DNA from 4 places in the Nocardiopsis oceanisediminis genome. Region 2 is predicted to be linked to each of the others. Evidence: riboswitches for the same ligand, from Rfam matches in the RefSeq annotation. Region 2 holds a riboswitch; each other region holds the start of a gene.
The links. Region 2 has a riboswitch for cobalamin ahead of J0910_RS00600 (ribonucleoside-diphosphate reductase subunit alpha). Riboswitches for the same ligand answer to the same signal wherever they lie in the genome.

Region 1 (4,055 bases), 6.7 Mb from region 2:
AACGTGTCGGCCAGCTCGAACTGGAAGGGGATGTCCTCCCGGTCGTAGTAGGCCATGGTCGCGGCGGTCTTCGCGGCCACCCAGCCGTCCATCCACCCGCCGTTCCAGGCCCGGCGGCCGCCGCCCCAGGAGTGGTCCAGGTCGCCGATGTACTGCAGCTCCTCGCGCTGCCGCTCGGCCGCCCCGCGCACCGCGAACGGCAGCACCGGCAGTAGCTCGCCGCCCTGCTCGAACACCGGGCGGCCGTCGCGCCGCCGCACCGCGTTCCGGTCGCCGAACCCGCGCACCCCGCGCAGCGTGCCGAAGTAGTGGTCGAAGCTCCGGTTCTCCTGCATCAGCAGCACGACGTGCTCGATCGAGTCCAGGCCGCCGGGCGGCGCGGGCTCGGCCAGCGCCGCCCGCAGCGACGGCGGGAGCAGCGAGAACGGGGAGGCGGCCAGCGCGGCGCCGCCGGCGGCGGCCGCGCCCGCGCCCAGCAGGCGGCGGCGGGAGATGTCGGGGGCCACGGGGAGGCGTCCTTCCGGTCGGCGGTCGAGGCGGCCCCGTGAGCGTAGGGGCGCGGCGGTACCGGCGGGAGACCCGGGAACGAAGAAGAAGCGAAGCCGGTGTATCGGATGCGTCGCGGACCCCGGCCGCGGAATCCGCGGCGCGGCTCAGACCAGCCTCCGTCCCCCCTTGCGGGCGTCCCGGCGCATCAGCCAGAGGAAGAACGGGGCGCCGCACAGCGCGGTGAGGATGCCGATCGGGATCTCCTCCGGCGCGGCCAGCACCCGGGCCGCCAGGTCGGCGAGGATCATGAAGGAGGCGCCGAGCAGGATCGCCACCGGGAGTACCCGGCGGTGGTCGGAGCCGACCAGCATCCGGGCGATGTGCGGCATCATCAGCCCGACGAAGCCGATCGGGCCGCACACCGAGACCAGCACCCCGGTGGCCAGGGACGTCGCCGCGAACATCAGCGCGCGGAAGCGGTGCACGCTCAGCCCCATGCCCACCGCGGTCTCCTCGCCCAGCTGGAGCACGTTGAGCGCCGGGGCCGCGGCGGCGATCACCAGCAGCGCGGCGAGCACCGCGGCGGCGACCACCGGCAGCGTCTGCCAGGTGGTCCCGGCCAGGCCGCCCAGGGTCCACCGCTGCACCTGCTTGGCGACGTGCGGGTCGCCGGAGAGCATGATGGACAGGCTCGCCAGCGCGCCGCACAGCTGCCCGACCACCACCCCGGACAGGATCAGCCTGGTCACCGTCATCCGGCCGCGCGCCTGCGCCAGGGCGTACACGGTGACCAGTGCCAGCAGCGCGCCGAGGAACGCGGTCAGCGGCAGGGTGAACAGCCCGAGCACGGAGGCCCCGGTGACCACCACCAGCACCGCGCCGAGCGTCGCTCCGGAGGAGATGCCGAGCAGCAGCGGGTCGGCGAGCGGGTTGCGGACCAGGGTCTGCAGGGCCGCGCCGACCGCGGCCAGCCCGGCGCCGGCCAGCGCGGCCAGCACCACCCGCGGCGCCCTGGCGACCGTCACGATCGCCTCGTGCGCGGGCGGCCAGTCCGGCCGGACCAGGCCGGGGAAGGCCTGGTGGGCGATGATCCGCCAGGTGTCGGCGAAGGAGACGTCCACCGACCCGGTGATGATGCCGAACGTCGCGGCGACCGGGACCGCGGCGGCGAGCAGCGGAAGCAGCAGGAGCAGCGGCACCGGGCCGCGCCGCGGTGAGGGGCGCGCGGCGCGGCCGGCGGTGGTGGCGGGGGCGGTGCTCACCGGGGCCTCAGAACGCGTCCGGGTGCAGCTGCTCGGCGACCTCTTCCACCGCGCCGCCCACCCGGTTGCCGACGACGGAGGAGGTCAGCGGCAGCACCGCGAACCGCTCCTCCTCGACGGCGGGCGTCCCGGCCAGCGTCGGGTCGGCGAGGACCGCCTCCTTCTTCTCCTCCGCGGAGACCTCGCCGTAGTCGTAGATGAGGATCGCGTCCGGCTCGCGGTCGGCGGCCTGCTCGATGGAGACGTCGGCGAAGACCTTGTCCAGGTCGTCGAAGACGTTCCGGCCGCCGGCGTGCGCGATGATCTCGGTGCCGATGCCGGCGCCGCCCGAGGTGAAGACGGTGCCGTCGATGCTGTCCACCACCAGGACGTCCACCGGCTCGGTGCCCTCCAGGGCCTTCTCCACCCCGGCGACCTGCTCCTCGATGCCGGCGACCAGCTCCTCGGCCCGGTCCTCCACCCCGAAGATCTTCCCGATGTTGGTGATCTCGGTGGCCACCGTCTCCATGGTGACCTGGTCGGCGCACTGCTCGATGCTGGCGTAGGTGGTCATCCCGGCGTCCTCCAGGGCCTCGCGGCCCCGGCCCTCGTCCTCGGCGAAGGCGCTGGAGGCGAACCCGGCGTAGGCGAAGTCGGGCTCGGCGGCGAGCAGGTCCTCGAACGAGGGGTACTGCTCGGCCAGGACCGGAACGGCCTCGTAGGCGTCGGCGTACTCGGGCAGCACGGCGTCGTCCAGGTACGCGGTGCCCACCATCCGGTCCTCCAGGCCCAGGGCCAGCATGATCTCGGTGGTGTGCTGGTTGAGCGTGACCGCCCGCTCCGGCGGGGCGTCCACGGTGACCTCGCGGTCGCACTCCTGCACGGTGACCGGGTAGCCCTCGTCGGGGGCGGCCTGCCCGGCCGGCTCGCCGCCGCCCCCGCAGCCGGCGGCGGCGAGCAGCGCGGTGCAGGCGAGTGCGGGCGCGGTGCGGCGCACCGCGCGGCGGCCCGCCGGGGAAGGGATGGGGGATTCCTGGTGCACGTCCGGGTCCTCTCCGGGATCCGGGCACGGCGCCGGTGGTCGAGGCGTACAAAGGGCGCACATCGCGGCGGCACCGGAGACGCCCGTCCCCCCGGGGTCCGCGCCCCTGGTCGACGATCGCGACGGGTCAGTCTCCTGACTCCCGGATCAGCGCCTCCCCCGGCCTTCCAGCGCGCTGCGCCGTGGCCTTATGCGGGTTCGACTCCCCGGTCACAGTGGCGGGACCGTGCCGGATTCGCACCGGACTTCCTGGTTCCCGTCGCCCTCCCAGGCTAGTGGCCGCTCCTGATCAGAGGGCGCCCGGGGTATGTCGGATCGGCCAAAAAGGACACCCGGGTCCTAGACGAGGCGCCAATGATGGTCAAGGAATGTGACGGGCATGTCTCGAACCGGTGATGAAGTACATATCGGTCATTGATCACGCAGGTGAACGGGGACAGGATGCGGAGACCGAAGAGGAAACCTGAGATGAAGGAAGGAGCACCGTGAGCGAATCGCTGCTGGCGTCGAGCGTCACCTTCGGTGTGTACTTCGTAGTGATGGTCGGCATCGGCCTCTACGTCTACAAGCGCACCACCTCCCTGTCCGACTTCGTACTCGGCGGCCGCCGGCTGAACAGCTGGGTGGCCGGGCTGAGCGCCAACGCCAGCGACTTCAGCGGCTGGCTGCTGCTGGGCCTGCCCGGTGCGATCTACCTGTCCGGCCTCGGAGAGGCGTGGATCGCGGTCGGCCTGGCCCTCGGCTTCGCCGGCAGCTGGATCGTGATCGCCGGCCGGCTGCGGGTCTACACCGAGCGCGCCAGGGACGCGCGCTCGGGGGACGAGGCCAACTCGCTCACCCTCTCCTCCTACCTGGAGAACCGGTTCGCCGACCGGACCGGCCTGCTGCGCGGCGTCTCGGCCGTGCTCATCCTGGCCTTCTACCTCTTCTACGTGGCCTCCGGCCTGGTCGCCATGGGCGGGCTGTTCGAGGACGTCTTCAACATGCCGGGCTCGATCGCGGTGCTCGCCGGCATGGCGATCATCGTGCTCTACACCTTCCTCGGCGGGTTCCTCGCGGTCAGCTACACCGACGTGATCCAGGCCGTGATGATGTGGCTGGCCCTGCTCATCGTGCCGGTGGTCGCGGTCGTCACCGTGGTCTCCGACCCCTCGGTGGGCACCGGGGGCGAGCTCTCCGTGCTGGGCGGCTTCAGCGGCGCCGGCGAGTTCTCGCTGGGCGGCGTGCTCGCCCCGGTCGTGGTCGTCTCCGGCCTGGCGTGGGGCTTCGGCTACCTGGGCCAG
Region 2 (4,055 bases):
GGTTGACCACGGTGAAGTCGCCGGACATGTTCGACTTCACGAACAGGTTGCGGTAGATCGGCTCGATCGACTGGCTCACCCCGGTGATGTTGGCGATGGTCGCGGTCGGCGCGATCGCCATCACGTTGGAGTTGCGCATCCCCTGGGTGCGCACCTTCTCCCGGAGCGAGTCCCAGTCCAGCCGGGAGGAGTAGTTGGCGTCCAGGTCGCCGTCGCGGGCCTCGGCCACGGTGCGCAGCGAGTCCAGCGGGAGCACGCCCTTGCTCCACAGCGAGCCCTCGAAGGACTCGTAGGAGCCGCGCTCGGCGGCCAGCTCGGAGGAGGCCGCGATGGCGTGGTAGGAGATCAGCTCCATCGACTCGTCGGCGAACTCCACCGCCCGCTGCGAGCCCATCGGCAGGCGCAGCTCGAAGAGGGCGTCCTGGAAGCCCATCAGACCCAGGCCGACCGGGCGGTGCCGCATGTTGGCCCGCTCCGCCTCGGGGATGGTGTAGAAGTTCACGTCGATGACGTTGTCCAGCATCCGGACGGCGGTGCGCACGGTGCGCTCCAGCCGCTCGGTGTCCAGCCGGCCGCCCTCGACGTGCTGGGCCAGGTTGACCGAGCCGAGGTTGCAGACCGCCACCTCATCGCCGGCCTTGGTGTTCAGGGTGATCTCGGTGCACAGGTTGGACGAGTGCACCACGCCGGCGTGCTGCTGCGGCGAGCGCAGGTTGCACGGGTCCTTGAAGGTGATCCACGGGTGGCCGGTCTCGAACAGCATGGTCAGCATGCGCCGCCACAGGTCGACCGCGGGGACCTTGCGGAACACCTTGATCTCGCCGGCCTCGGCGGCCCGCTCGTAGGCCTCGTACCGCTCGGCGAACGCCTTGCCGTACAGGTCGTGCAGGTCCGGCACCTCGTCCGGGGAGAACAGCGTCCACTGGCCGCCGGCCTCGACCCGCCGCATGAACAGGTCCGGCACCCAGTTGGCGGTGTTCATGTCGTGCGTGCGGCGGCGCTCGTCGCCGGTGTTCTTCCGCAGGTCGAGGAATTCCTCGATGTCGATGTGCCAGGTCTCCAGGTAGGCGCAGACCGCGCCCTTGCGCTTGCCGCCCTGGTTGACCGCGACCGCGGTGTCGTTGGCGATCTTGAGGAACGGGACCACGCCCTGGCTCTGGCCGTTGGTGCCGCGGATCCGGGCGCCGATGCCGCGGATCGGGGTCCAGTCGTTGCCCAGGCCGCCGGAGTACTTGGAGAGCAGGGCGTTGTCGGAGATGCCCTTGAAGATCGACTGCAGGTCGTCGTCGACGGTGGTCAGGAAGCAGGACGACAGCTGGGAGTGGCGGGTGCCGGAGTTGAACAGGGTCGGCGTGGAGGCCATGAAGTCGAACGAGGAGAGCAGCTCGTAGAACTCCACGGCGCGGGCGTCCCGGTCGTCCTCGTTGAGCGCCAGGCCCATCGCGACCCGCATGAAGAACGCCTGCGGCAGCTCGTAGCGGGTGCCCTCGCTGTGCAGGAAGTAGCGGTCGTAGAGGGTCTGCATGCCGAGGAAGGTGAACTGCAGGTCGCGCTCGGGGCGGAGCGCGGCCCCCAGCCGGGCCAGGTCGAACTTCTCCAGCCGCGGGTCGAGCTGCTCCAGCTGCACGCCGCGCGCCACGTAGCCGGCGAAGTAGTCCGCGTAGCGGAGCGCCATCTCGCCCTCGCTCGCGGAGTCCGCCGCCCCGGAGATGAAGGTCAGCGCCTCGCGCCGGAGCGCGCCGAGCAGCAGCCGGGCGGCCAGCGGGGAGTAGTCGGGGTCCTCCTCGACGTGGCTGCGCGCCGCCATGATCAGCGCGAGCTCCAGCTCCTCGTCGGTGATGCCCGGGTAGAGGCCCTTGCGCGCCTCCGCGATGACCGCCTCGGGGCTGACCCCGGCCAGTCCGGTGCTCGCCTCGCGGACCACGTCGCCGATCCGCTCCGCCGGGTCCGGGCTGTTCGCCTCCGGAACCGCGACGGGCTCGGTGTCGAGGGTCATCTGCTCGCTCCAACCAGGTAGTCGTCGACCGGTTGGGGTTCCGAAGGCCGGAGCGCGCGAACCAGGGGAGCGCCCACGACCGTCGAGCCCCCCTATGCCCACGGCGGCCCGCCCACGAGGCCCCGTTTCGTTGTGCGCCGGGCGCACACCGGTGGCAGGTCTTCGGACTCGCGGGCGACGTCCGGCTGAGCGCCGTCCGGCCTACTCGCCGCCGCTTCCCGGGAGCCTGAGCGCCCAGTGCCGTGGCGACTTTCGGAAGCGCGCCGCCCGGTTCCCCCCGGGGGCCGGCGCGCCGCTTCCCGCTTACCGCTGCGGGGCAGTCCCGGAGTTCCACCGGGTTCCCTCTTGCCCCACCCGGAGCATCCGCCCCAGGTGAACCACCAGTGGAAGAGATACTACATCTGGTGGCACCCGAGCGCGACCACCGCAAGATAGCCGTGTTTCACATGCGACGCGCCCGCTCCGGCCGTTGTCCGCAACGCGCTGCGGAGATAAGCTCCGCGCGATGACGCGACTACACATCTTCGACCTGGACGGCACCCTGCTGCACGGAACCAGCGCCCCCCTGGAGATCGCCCGCGTCACCGGGACCGGGCCCCGGCTGACCGAGCTGGAGCACCGCTTCTCCGCAGGCGAGCTGGACAGCCGCGGCTTCGCCGCGGAGCTCTTCTCGCTCTGGGGGCACCTCACCGAGGAGCACGTGGACGAGGCGTTCGCCGGCAGCCCGTTCCTGGAGGGGATCGCCGAGGTCTGCGCCGACATCCGGAAGCGCGGTGAGCGCTCCCTGGTCATCACGCTCTCCCCGGGGTTCTACGCGCGCCGGTTGCACGCCTTCGGCTTCGACGAGATCGTCGCCTCGGACTTCCCCGACCCGCCCTTCCCCGGACCGCCGGACCCGGAGCGCATCCTACGCCCGCAGGACAAGGTCCGCATCGCGGAGGAGGCGCGCGCCGCCGCCGGAATCCCGCTGGAGATGTGCACCGCCTACGGCGACTCGCTCTCCGACGCGCCGCTCTTCGGGCACGTGGGCGGATCGGTGTCGGTCAACGGGGACCACCACGTGGCCGCCCTCGCCACCGCCGCCTACACCGGGCGGAGCCTGCCCGAGGCCTACGCCCTGGGCCGCTCCCTGGCCGCCTGAGGCCCTGCGGGGCGGGGACGGGAGGGCGCCGCGGACCCGCCGGGCGGCGGCCGCGGATGTTGCGGACCTCTCAGTGCGGCCCGGCCGGACCGGGCCGGGTCAGTCCAGCATCCGGTCCAGGGCGTCCTCGGGCAGGCCGAGGTCGACCCGGACCCGGTAGCGGATCCGGAGCAGCTCCATCAGCAGGTCGTGCACGTAGGGCGAGACGTCCTGGTGGCGGAAGCGCTCCACGCCGAGGGTGGCCCACGACTGGGCGGCCTTCAGGTCGCCGTGCGCCTGCAGGGTCTCCGCGATGTGGATGTAGGTGGGCAGGTTGCGCGGCCCCTCGGCGCGCAGCCGCTCCAGCTGGGCGTAGGCGTCGTCGACCAGGTCCAGTTCGAGCAGCGCCCCGGCGAGCAGGGCGCGCGCGTCGATGATGGTGATGCCGCCGTCGTCGATGGCACGCCGGTAGGCGCGCGCGGCGAGCTCGAACTCCTGGGCCATCTCCCACTGCTCGCCGGCCCGGACGAACAGCTCGGCCCGGGAGATCTCGCTGTCGGCGTCCACGCTGTCGGCCAGCCCGAGGAGTTCCGCCGCCACCTCTGCATGGTCGCCGGACTGGACGGCCCGGAATTCCAGGCGGTCCAGATCGGCCGTCGTCACTCGGGTCACTGCCAGCCTCCCTCGGTGCTCACCGCTGCGCCGCGCTCACTCCCGGGCGCGCTCCAGCGCCTCCCAGAACCCCTGCCGCAGCGCCTCGCGCACCTCGTCGCGGAGCAGGTAGTCGATCGGCAGCGCCGAGCCCTGGAGCAGCCGCGCCTCCAGGTCCGAGGGCATCCGGGGGCGGCGCACCAGCACCGCCTCCAGCCACAGCGCCGGCGCGTCGCGGGCGATGGACTCGGCGAAGTCGTTCCCCTCTCGGCGCGCGACATTCACCGC
Region 3 (4,055 bases), 2.1 Mb from region 2:
CCAGGCCGATCTTGTCCCGGCGCTGGTAGGCGTCGAGCAGCAGGCTGAGCACCGCCCCCTTGACCGCGCGCATCCGCTGCCGGGCCGCCATCGACCCGGAGGCGTCCACGCAGAACAGCACGAGGTTGCCCTCGCGCCCCTCGCGCACCGCCTCGCGCAGGTCTCCGCGGCGCAGCACCAGGCCCCGGCCGTCCCGGCCGCGGGCGCGCTGGTGCGGGGCGGCGGCGCGCAGCGTCGCCGCCAGGTGCACCTGGCCGGGGCGCTCGCCCGGGGCGCGCGCCCCCGAGGTGCGGCCGAACGGGGTCTGCGCGCGAGACCTCCGGCCGGGCGCGCCCGCGCCGATCCCCTTGACGCTGAACAGGCGGGGACGGAAGGTCTCCCCCGCCTCCGAGGTCCGCTCTCCCCCGGCGCCGCCGGCGGGGCGGCCGTCGGCCCCTTCGCCGGGGCCGCCCTCCCCGGCGGAGGGCGCGGGGCCCGGGGCCGGGTCGTCCGCCCCGGCGCCGGGACCGCTGTCGGGGGCGCCGGCTCCCCCGTCCGGCGCGCCGCCGTCGCCGCCGCCTCCATCACCGCCGCCGGGGCTCCCCGGGCCGTCCGGGTCGTCCTCAGGGCCTTCCGGGTCCTCCCCGCCCGCCTGGGAGAGGGCCTCGGAGAGGCGGTCCTCGTCGAGGTCGGGGGCGTCGAAGGGGTCGCGGCGGCGCCGGTGCGGCAGGGCGAGCCGGGCCGCGTCGCGGACGTCCTCGGCGGTGACCTCGGTCCGGTCCCGCCAGGCGGCCAGCGCCATCGCGGTGCGCGCGGTGACGATGTCGGCGCGCAGCCCGTCCACCTCGAAGGCGGCGCAGACCGCGGTGACCTGGCGCAGCGCCGCGTCGGTGAGGACCACACCGGGCAGCCGCTTGCGGGCCGCCAGGATGTGCCCGGCCAGCTCCCGCTCACCGGTGGCGTGGCGGACCGCGAACGCCTCGGGGTCGGTCTCGAACTCCAGCCGGCGGCGGACCACCTCGGCCCGCTGCTCGGGGTCGCGGGTCGCGGCGACCTCCACGGTGAGCCCGAACCGGTCCAGCAGCTGCGGGCGGAGCTCGCCCTCCTCCGGGTTCATGGTGCCGACCAGGAGGAACCGGGCGGCGTGCCGGACCGAGACGCCCTCCCGCTCGACGTGCGAGGTGCCCATCGCCGCGGCGTCCAGCATCAGGTCGACCAGGTGGTCGTGGAGCAGGTTGACCTCGTCGACGTAGAGCACTCCGCGGTGCGCCGCGGCGAGCAGGCCGGGCTCGAAGGCCTTGACGCCCTCGGTGAGCGCGCGCTCGATGTCCAGCGAACCGACCAGGCGGTCCTCGCTGGCTCCGACCGGGAGCTCCACCAGCCGGGCCGGGCGGCGCTCGGGGACGGCGCCGGCGGGGTGCGGGCCGTCCGGGCACTCGGGGTCCGGGGCGGCGGGGTCGCAGCCGAAGCGGCAGCCGGCCACCGCGTCCAGCTCGGGCAGGAGTGCGGCCAGGGCCCGCACGACGGTCGATTTCGCGGTGCCCTTCTCGCCCCGCACCAGCACCCCGCCGACGGCCGGCGAGACGGCGTTGACGAGGAGAGCGAGTTTGAGGTCGTCCATGCCGACGACCGCGGTGAAGGGATAGCGAGCGTTAGCGCCCACGCAGGTCAGTCCTTCCTTGGGAGTCCACGCCCATGGGTTCGGTCTCGGTGCCGCGCAGTGTCCTGGCTCCCGGATCCGTGCTCCCCCGCCGCCTTCCCGCCGCTCTCCGCGGCAGTGGCGGGTGTCGCGGGCTCGCTCCCCGGTCACAGTGGCGGGTCCGCCCCGGTCTCGCACCGGGTTCCTGCCGTCCGCACCGCCCCCCAGATTCTCATACCGGCGCGGACCGGCCGATTCCGGCCGCCGGTCACCGGGGAGGGGCCTCGTGGGCCGCGCACCCCCGGGCGTACATTCATCCCTGCGAGCTCCCCCGATCAGGAAAGACCCCCCATGAGCCTCTTCCCCGTACTCTTCATCGCGCTGGCGGTGGTGATGATCGTTCTGGTGATCGTCGGCGTCTTGATGGACGCGCGGTCATCGCGGCGGCCGACCGGGCGGCCGCGGCGCACCCGGTACGGCGGCGACGGAGGAGGCGGCGCCTACACCGCCGGCGACGACCGGTCGGACCGCGGCGGTGCGTCCGGCGGCGACGGCGGCGGGTGGGGCGGCCTGTTCGGCGGCGACGGAGGCGGAGGCGACGGGGGCAGCGGGGGCGGCGGAGGCGACGGGGGTGGCGGCGGCGGAGACTGACCGGCCCTTCCGCCGGACTGAAACGCGTTCTACCATGCGCGGCAGGCCCGCACACCGAGGGGAGCCGCCATGGCGACGGACATGCGGATCGGCCTGGCCCTGGGCTACTGGGGCGCCGGAGCCGACGACGCGACCGAGGCGGTCCGCGCGGCGGAAGCGCTCGGCTACGACTCGGTGTGGACCGCAGAGGCCTACGGCTCCGACGCCTTCACCCCGCTGACCTGGTACGGGGCCCGGACCGAGCGGATCGGGCTGGGCACCGCCATCGCGCAGATCTCGGCGCGCACCCCGGTGGCCACCGCCATGCACGCGCTCACCCTGGACCACCTGTCCGGCGGGCGGCTGCGGCTGGGCATCGGGGTGTCCGGGCCGCAGGTGGTGGAGGGGTGGTACGGCCGCCCGTTCCCGCGCCCGCTGCAGCGCACCCGGGAGTACCTGGACATCATGCGGCAGGTGTGGCGCAGGGAGGCCCCCGTGGCCAGCGCCGGCCCGCACTACCCGCTGCCGCTGCCCGGCGGCTCCGGGCTGGGCCGGCCGCTGAAGTCGATCACCCGGCCGCTCCGCCCGGACATCCCGGTCTACCTGGGCGCGGAGGGGCCGCGGAACGTGGCGCTGGCCGCGGAGGCCGCCGACGGCTGGGTGCCGATGTTCTACCACCCCGGGATCAGCCCGGGGCTGTACGCCGACGCGCTGGCCGGCGCCCCCGAGGGGTTCGACATCGCCTGCACGGTGAGCGTGCTGCACGCCCGGGACACCGCCGCCGCGCTGCGCGCCGCCAAGGCCCCGATCGCCTTCTACATCGGCGGCATGGGGGCCCGGAGCAGCAACTTCCACCTCGACGTGTTCGTCCGGATGGGGTTCGAGGAGGAGGCGCACAAGGTCCAGGAGCTCTTCCTCGCCGGGCGCCGGGCCGAGGCGGTCGAGGCGGTGCCGGACGAGCTCGCCGACGGCCTCACCCTGGCCGGCCCGCTCCCCCGGATCGCCGAGCGGCTGGCCGCCTGGCGCGCCTCCCCGGTCGGCACGCTGCTGGTGGCGGGGGTGCGCGACGAGCCCACCCTGCGCGCCCTGCGGGACATGGTGCTCGGCTGAGCGCGGCGGGGCCCCGCCGCGCGCCCGCCCGGTGCCCGCACCCTCACTCCACCACCCGGGCCAGGGTCCACTCGTCGCCCAGGGACTCGTAGCGGAGCTCGAAGACCCCGGGGGCGCGGTCCGATCCCGCCTCGACCCGCCAGTGGCGGCGCTGCGGGACGCCGCGGCCGCCCGCGGCCGCGGCGTGGTCGGCCCGGAGCGTCACCCAGTGGTCGATCACCCGGCGCACCGCGTAGACCCGCCCGTTCCAGGTGAAGCGCACCGGTCTGCCGCCCTCCTCGACGACATCGATCCGGACACCGTACACAGCGGACACCGCCATCCTCCTCACGTACCTGTACACGACGACGGGCAGGCCTGCGGGGAAGGGCAGGCGTTCGAACACGTGTTCCCATGGTAGCGGACCGTGGCCGATCCCGGATGCCGGGCCGGGCGCCTCATCGGTACTCTGTGACGGCGAATCGCGCGATCCACGAAGGACTTCGACACTGTGACGTCAAACGGGCACGACAGCGCCAGACCCCTCCGCACCGGCGACCCCCGCGAGCTCGGCGACTACCGGATCATCGGCCGGCTGGGCCGGGGCGGCATGGGCACGGTCTACCTCGCGCAGAACCCCTCGGGGCAGAAGGTCGCGGTGAAGCTGATCCACCCCGACCTCGCCGACGACGAGGCCTTCCGGCGCCGCTTCGCCCGG
Region 4 (4,055 bases), 2.1 Mb from region 2:
CGTGCGGGAAGGCGTCCCGGAAGAAACCGGAGACGCGCAGTGTGACGTCGATCCGCGGCCGGCCCAGCTCCTCCAGCGGGACGATCTCGAAACCGGTCACCCGCCGGGAGGCGTCGTCCCAGGTGGGCCTGGTCCCCAGCAGCGCCAGCACCTCGGCGATGTCGTCGCCCTGGGTGCGCATCGCCGCGGTGCCCCACACCGTGATCCCGACCGAGCGCGGGTAGGAGCCGGTGTCCGCCAGGTGCCGGGCGACCAGCGAGTCGGCCAGCGCCTGGCCCACGTCCCAGGAGTTGCGGGAGGGGATCGCCTTGGGGTCGACCGAGTAGAAGTTGCGGCCGGTCGGCAGCACGTTGACCAGGCCCCGGGTGGGCGATCCGGAGGGCCCGGCCGGGACGTGCCCGCCGTCCAGGGCGTGCAGCACCGCGTCGATCTCGGCGCCGGTGGCGGCCAGCCGCGGCACCACCTCCTCGGCCGCGAAGACCAGCACCCGGACCGCATCGGCGAAAGCGGCCCGCTCTTCGCCGCCTGCGGCCCCGCCGAGCACCCCGGCGGCCACCGGTTCGGCGCGCCCGGCCTCCCAGCCGGCCTCCTCCATCGCCTCCACCAGCCGGCGGGCCACCGCCTCCAGCAGGTCGACCGCGTCCGAGGCGGTGCGGGCCGGCCCGTCCTCCAGCGCGGCGAGCTCCTTGGGCACCTCGATCCGGGCGCCCGGGTCTGCCAGCAGCGCCTTCTCCTCCAGGCCGAAGCGGCGGGCCAGCGCCGCGCGGAGCCCGGGGAGCGCGCCCGCCGCGCCCGCCCACACCTGCGAGGCCCGCAGCACCGCGAGCACCAGGTTGACCCGGGCCTCCCCCTCCGGGGCCGCGCCCAGCACGTGCAGGCCGTCCCGGATCTGCACGTCCTTGATCTCGCACAGGTAGCCGTCGACGTGCATGACGAAGTCGTCGAACTCCTCCTCGCCCGGCATGTCCTCCTGGTGCAGGTCGTGGTGGAGCTCGGCGGTCTTGATCAGCGTCCAGATCTGCGCGCGCAGCGCCGGCGCCTTGTCCGGGTCCAGGTCGCTGACCAGGGCGTACTCGTCGAGGAGCTGCTCCAGCTTGGCGATGTCGCCGTAGGTGTCGGCGCGCGCCATCGGCGGCACCAGGTGGTCCACCACGGTGGCGTGCCCGCGCCGCTTGGCCTGGGTGCCCTCGCCCGGGTCGTTCACGATGAACGGGTAGACCAGCGGGAGGTTCCCCAGCACCGCGTCCGGGGCGTCCTCGGCCGCCATCCCCAGCCCCTTGCCGGGCAGCCACTCCAGGGTGCCGTGCTTGCCCAGGTGCACCACGGCGCCGGCGCCGAAGCCGCCCTGCTCGCGCGATCCCTCCAGCCACCGGTAGGCGGCCAGGTAGTGGTGCGAGGGCGGTAGGTCCGGGTCGTGGTAGATGGCGATCGGGTTCTCGCCGAAGCCCCGCGGCGGCTGGATCATCAGCACCAGGTTGCCGAAGCGGAGCGAGGCCAGCACGATCTCCGGGCGGCCGCGCGAGTCGTCGACGTACAGCTCGCCCGGCGGCTCGCCCCAGTGCTCCCGGATGGAGTCGCGCAGCCCGGCGGGGAGCGCCTCGAACCAGCGGGTGTAGTCCTCCAGCGGCACCCGGGCGCCGGCGGCGGAGAGCTGCTCCTCGGTGAGCCACTCCACGTCGTGCCCGCCGGCCGCGATCAGCGCGTGGATGAGCGGATCGCCGTCGTCCTCGCGGCGGTCCTCGCCGGGCCCGGGGCGGCGCCACAGCGCGTCGTCCGGGCCGAGGTCGTACCCGCGCTCGGCGAGCAGCCGGAACAGCCGGACCGCCGAGGCCGGGGTGTCCAGCCCGACGGCGTTGCCGACCCGGGAGTGCTTGGTGGGGTAGGAGGAGAGCACCACGCCCAGGCGGCGCTCGGCCGGCGGCACCGCGCGCAGCCGCGCGTGCCGGACCGCGATCCCGGCCACCCTGGCCGCCCGCTCCGGGTCGGCCCGGTAGACCGGAGCCGACCCCTCGGCCGGCTCCTTGAAGGAGAACGGGACGGTGATCAGCCGGCCGTCGAACTCCGGGATGGCCACCTGCATGCCGGCGTCCATCGGGGTGAGCGCCGCGTCGGAGGCCTGCCACTGCTCCCGGGTGGAGGTGAGCACCAGGCCCTGGACGATCGGCACGTCCAGCGCGGCGAGCGCGCCCGCGTCCCAGGCGTCCTCGTCGCCGCCTCCGCTGGCGTCGGCGGCGACCGCCCCGCCCGCGGCCAGCACCGTGGTGACCACCGCGTCGGCCCGGCCGAGCAGCTCGAACAGGCCGGGGGCGTTCTCCGCGTCCAGCCCGCGCAGCGAGCCGGAGAAGACCGGGAGCGGCTCTCCCCCGGCCTCCTCGATCGCGTCGCACAGCACGTCCACGAAGGAGGTGTTGCCGGACAGCTCGTGCGCCCGGTAGAAGACCACCGCCACCACCGGCCGCGCGCCTGCCGCCTGCGCGCCCTCCCGGCGCGGCCGCTCGTGCAGGCCGTACTCGGGCATCTTCTCCGGCGGGGCGAACCCGTCCCCGGTGAGCAGCACCGTGTCGGAGAGGAACCGGGCCAGCTGGCGCAGGTTCTCCACCCCGCCCTCGGCCAGGTAGGCGTGGGCCTCGGTGGCCACCCCGGCGGGGACCGTGGAGGCCGCGATCATCTCCGCGTCCACCGCGGCCTCACCGCCCAGGGCCACCAGCGGAACGCCGCCGGCCCGCAGCGCGGCCATGCCCTCCGGCCAGAACTCGGTTCCGCCGAGGAGCCGCACGACCGCGATGTCGACCCCCTCCAGCAGCGCGGGGACCTCGCCCGCAGGGGTCCGCGCCGGGTTCGCGGTGCGGTACCCGGCCTCGGCCGCCTGTGCGGCGAGGAGCTCGGTGTCCGCGGTGGACAGCAGCAGAATGGTGGCCACACTCGGTCCTTCGTGTCGTTCCGGGGTCCGCGCCCCGGTGCCGATCGGATGCTCGCGCGCCGCGAAGTCTCCTGGCTCGGGGCTCGCCGCGCCTCCCGGGCCTTCCCGCCGGCGGTGCCGGCAGTGGCGCGCTTCCGGGGGCGCTCCTCCCTCACAGTTGCGGGACAGCCACGGCTTCCAGGCCGGATCCGGCCAGGCCCCGCCATCCGGGGCACCGTGTTCCTTCGCGGCACGTACCGCCCCATCTTCGCAGAGGCCCTGTCCCGGCCCGCCTCCGGCCGCCGGAACGCCTTTCCCGAGCGGGTCCCATCAGGCCGAGCGCTTTGCGACAATCAGCGCATGACCCAGTACCCCCACCCCCCTTCCGGGGCCGGCGACCCCTATCAGCGGCCCCCAGGAACCGACCCTTACGGCCGACCGGTGTACGGGCCGCCCCCGCAGAGCTCGGGTGAGATCGTCCCCGTGCAGGCGGGCGGCTACGACGCGCCGATGGCCCCGGCCCCGGCCGGCGGGCCGACGCTCACCACCATCGGCGACATCGCCGTCACCCAGACCGAGGTGATCACCCCCGCCGGGCGGTTCCCGATCAAGGGGTCGGTATGGACCGTCACCGACATGTCCCGGGTGGAGAAGACCACCCCGGTCTGGGCCATCATCGTGGCGATCCTGGTCTTCTGGTGGACCTGCCTGCTCGGCCTGCTGTTCCTGCTGGTGAAGGAGGAGCGGGTCACCGGCTACATCCAGGTGACCGTGCAGGGCGGCGGAACGTACCACTCCACGATGGTCCCCGCCCTGGGCAGGGCCACCGGCGCCAACGTCGCCCAGCAGGTGAACTACGCCCGCTCGCTCGCCGCCTAGCCCGGCGCGGCCCCGGTACCGCCGCCGGGCCCCGCGGCCTCCCGGCGGGGCCGGCGGACCGGGCGCCGCCGGGAGAGCCTCGGCCCGGGGCGGCGGGAAGGCTCACCCCCCGTCCGGCCGGGGCTCGGCGGTATCCTGCGCCGCCGCGGTGAGCCGGTCCAGCACAACCTCCCGGACGAACGGGGCGAGCGCCCTGCCGTCCGCGGCCTCCTTCAGCGCGGCGAGCTCCTCGCCGGTGAACGCGACGCCGAGCGCGGCCCCGGACCCGGCCGCCGGC

Region 1: another riboswitch for cobalamin. It lies ahead of J0910_RS29745 (ABC transporter substrate-binding protein); the one in region 2 lies ahead of J0910_RS00600 (ribonucleoside-diphosphate reductase subunit alpha).
Region 3: another riboswitch for cobalamin. It lies ahead of J0910_RS09810 (putative cobaltochelatase); the one in region 2 lies ahead of J0910_RS00600 (ribonucleoside-diphosphate reductase subunit alpha).
Region 4: another riboswitch for cobalamin. It lies ahead of cobN (cobaltochelatase subunit CobN); the one in region 2 lies ahead of J0910_RS00600 (ribonucleoside-diphosphate reductase subunit alpha).

What each region holds. Positions count from the first base shown of each region.
Region 1 covers NZ_JAFMZJ010000001.1:6,795,848-6,799,902, reverse strand. The annotation lists gene J0910_RS29755 (phosphocholine-specific phospholipase C) at 1-506, opposite strand, end outside; gene J0910_RS29750 (FecCD family ABC transporter permease) at 654-1,751, opposite strand; gene J0910_RS29745 (ABC transporter substrate-binding protein) at 1,759-2,772, opposite strand; cobalamin riboswitch at 2,881-3,071, opposite strand; gene putP (sodium/proline symporter PutP) at 3,258-4,055, shown strand, end outside.
Region 2 covers NZ_JAFMZJ010000001.1:73,500-77,554, forward strand. The annotation lists gene J0910_RS00600 (ribonucleoside-diphosphate reductase subunit alpha) at 1-1,996, opposite strand, end outside; cobalamin riboswitch at 2,133-2,393, opposite strand; gene J0910_RS00605 (HAD family hydrolase) at 2,502-3,137, shown strand; gene J0910_RS00610 (hypothetical protein) at 3,237-3,788, opposite strand; gene J0910_RS00615 (NYN domain-containing protein) at 3,825-4,055, opposite strand, start outside.
Region 3 covers NZ_JAFMZJ010000001.1:2,177,997-2,182,051, reverse strand. The annotation lists gene J0910_RS09810 (putative cobaltochelatase) at 1-1,642, opposite strand, end outside; cobalamin riboswitch at 1,698-1,826, opposite strand; gene J0910_RS09805 (hypothetical protein) at 1,970-2,269, shown strand; gene J0910_RS09800 (LLM class F420-dependent oxidoreductase) at 2,339-3,358, shown strand; gene J0910_RS09795 (DUF6504 family protein) at 3,402-3,680, opposite strand; gene J0910_RS09790 (serine/threonine-protein kinase) at 3,849-4,055, shown strand, end outside.
Region 4 covers NZ_JAFMZJ010000001.1:2,165,095-2,169,149, reverse strand. The annotation lists gene cobN (cobaltochelatase subunit CobN) at 1-2,920, opposite strand, end outside; cobalamin riboswitch at 2,985-3,145, opposite strand; gene J0910_RS09760 (hypothetical protein) at 3,260-3,778, shown strand; gene J0910_RS09755 (hypothetical protein) at 3,881-4,055, opposite strand, start outside.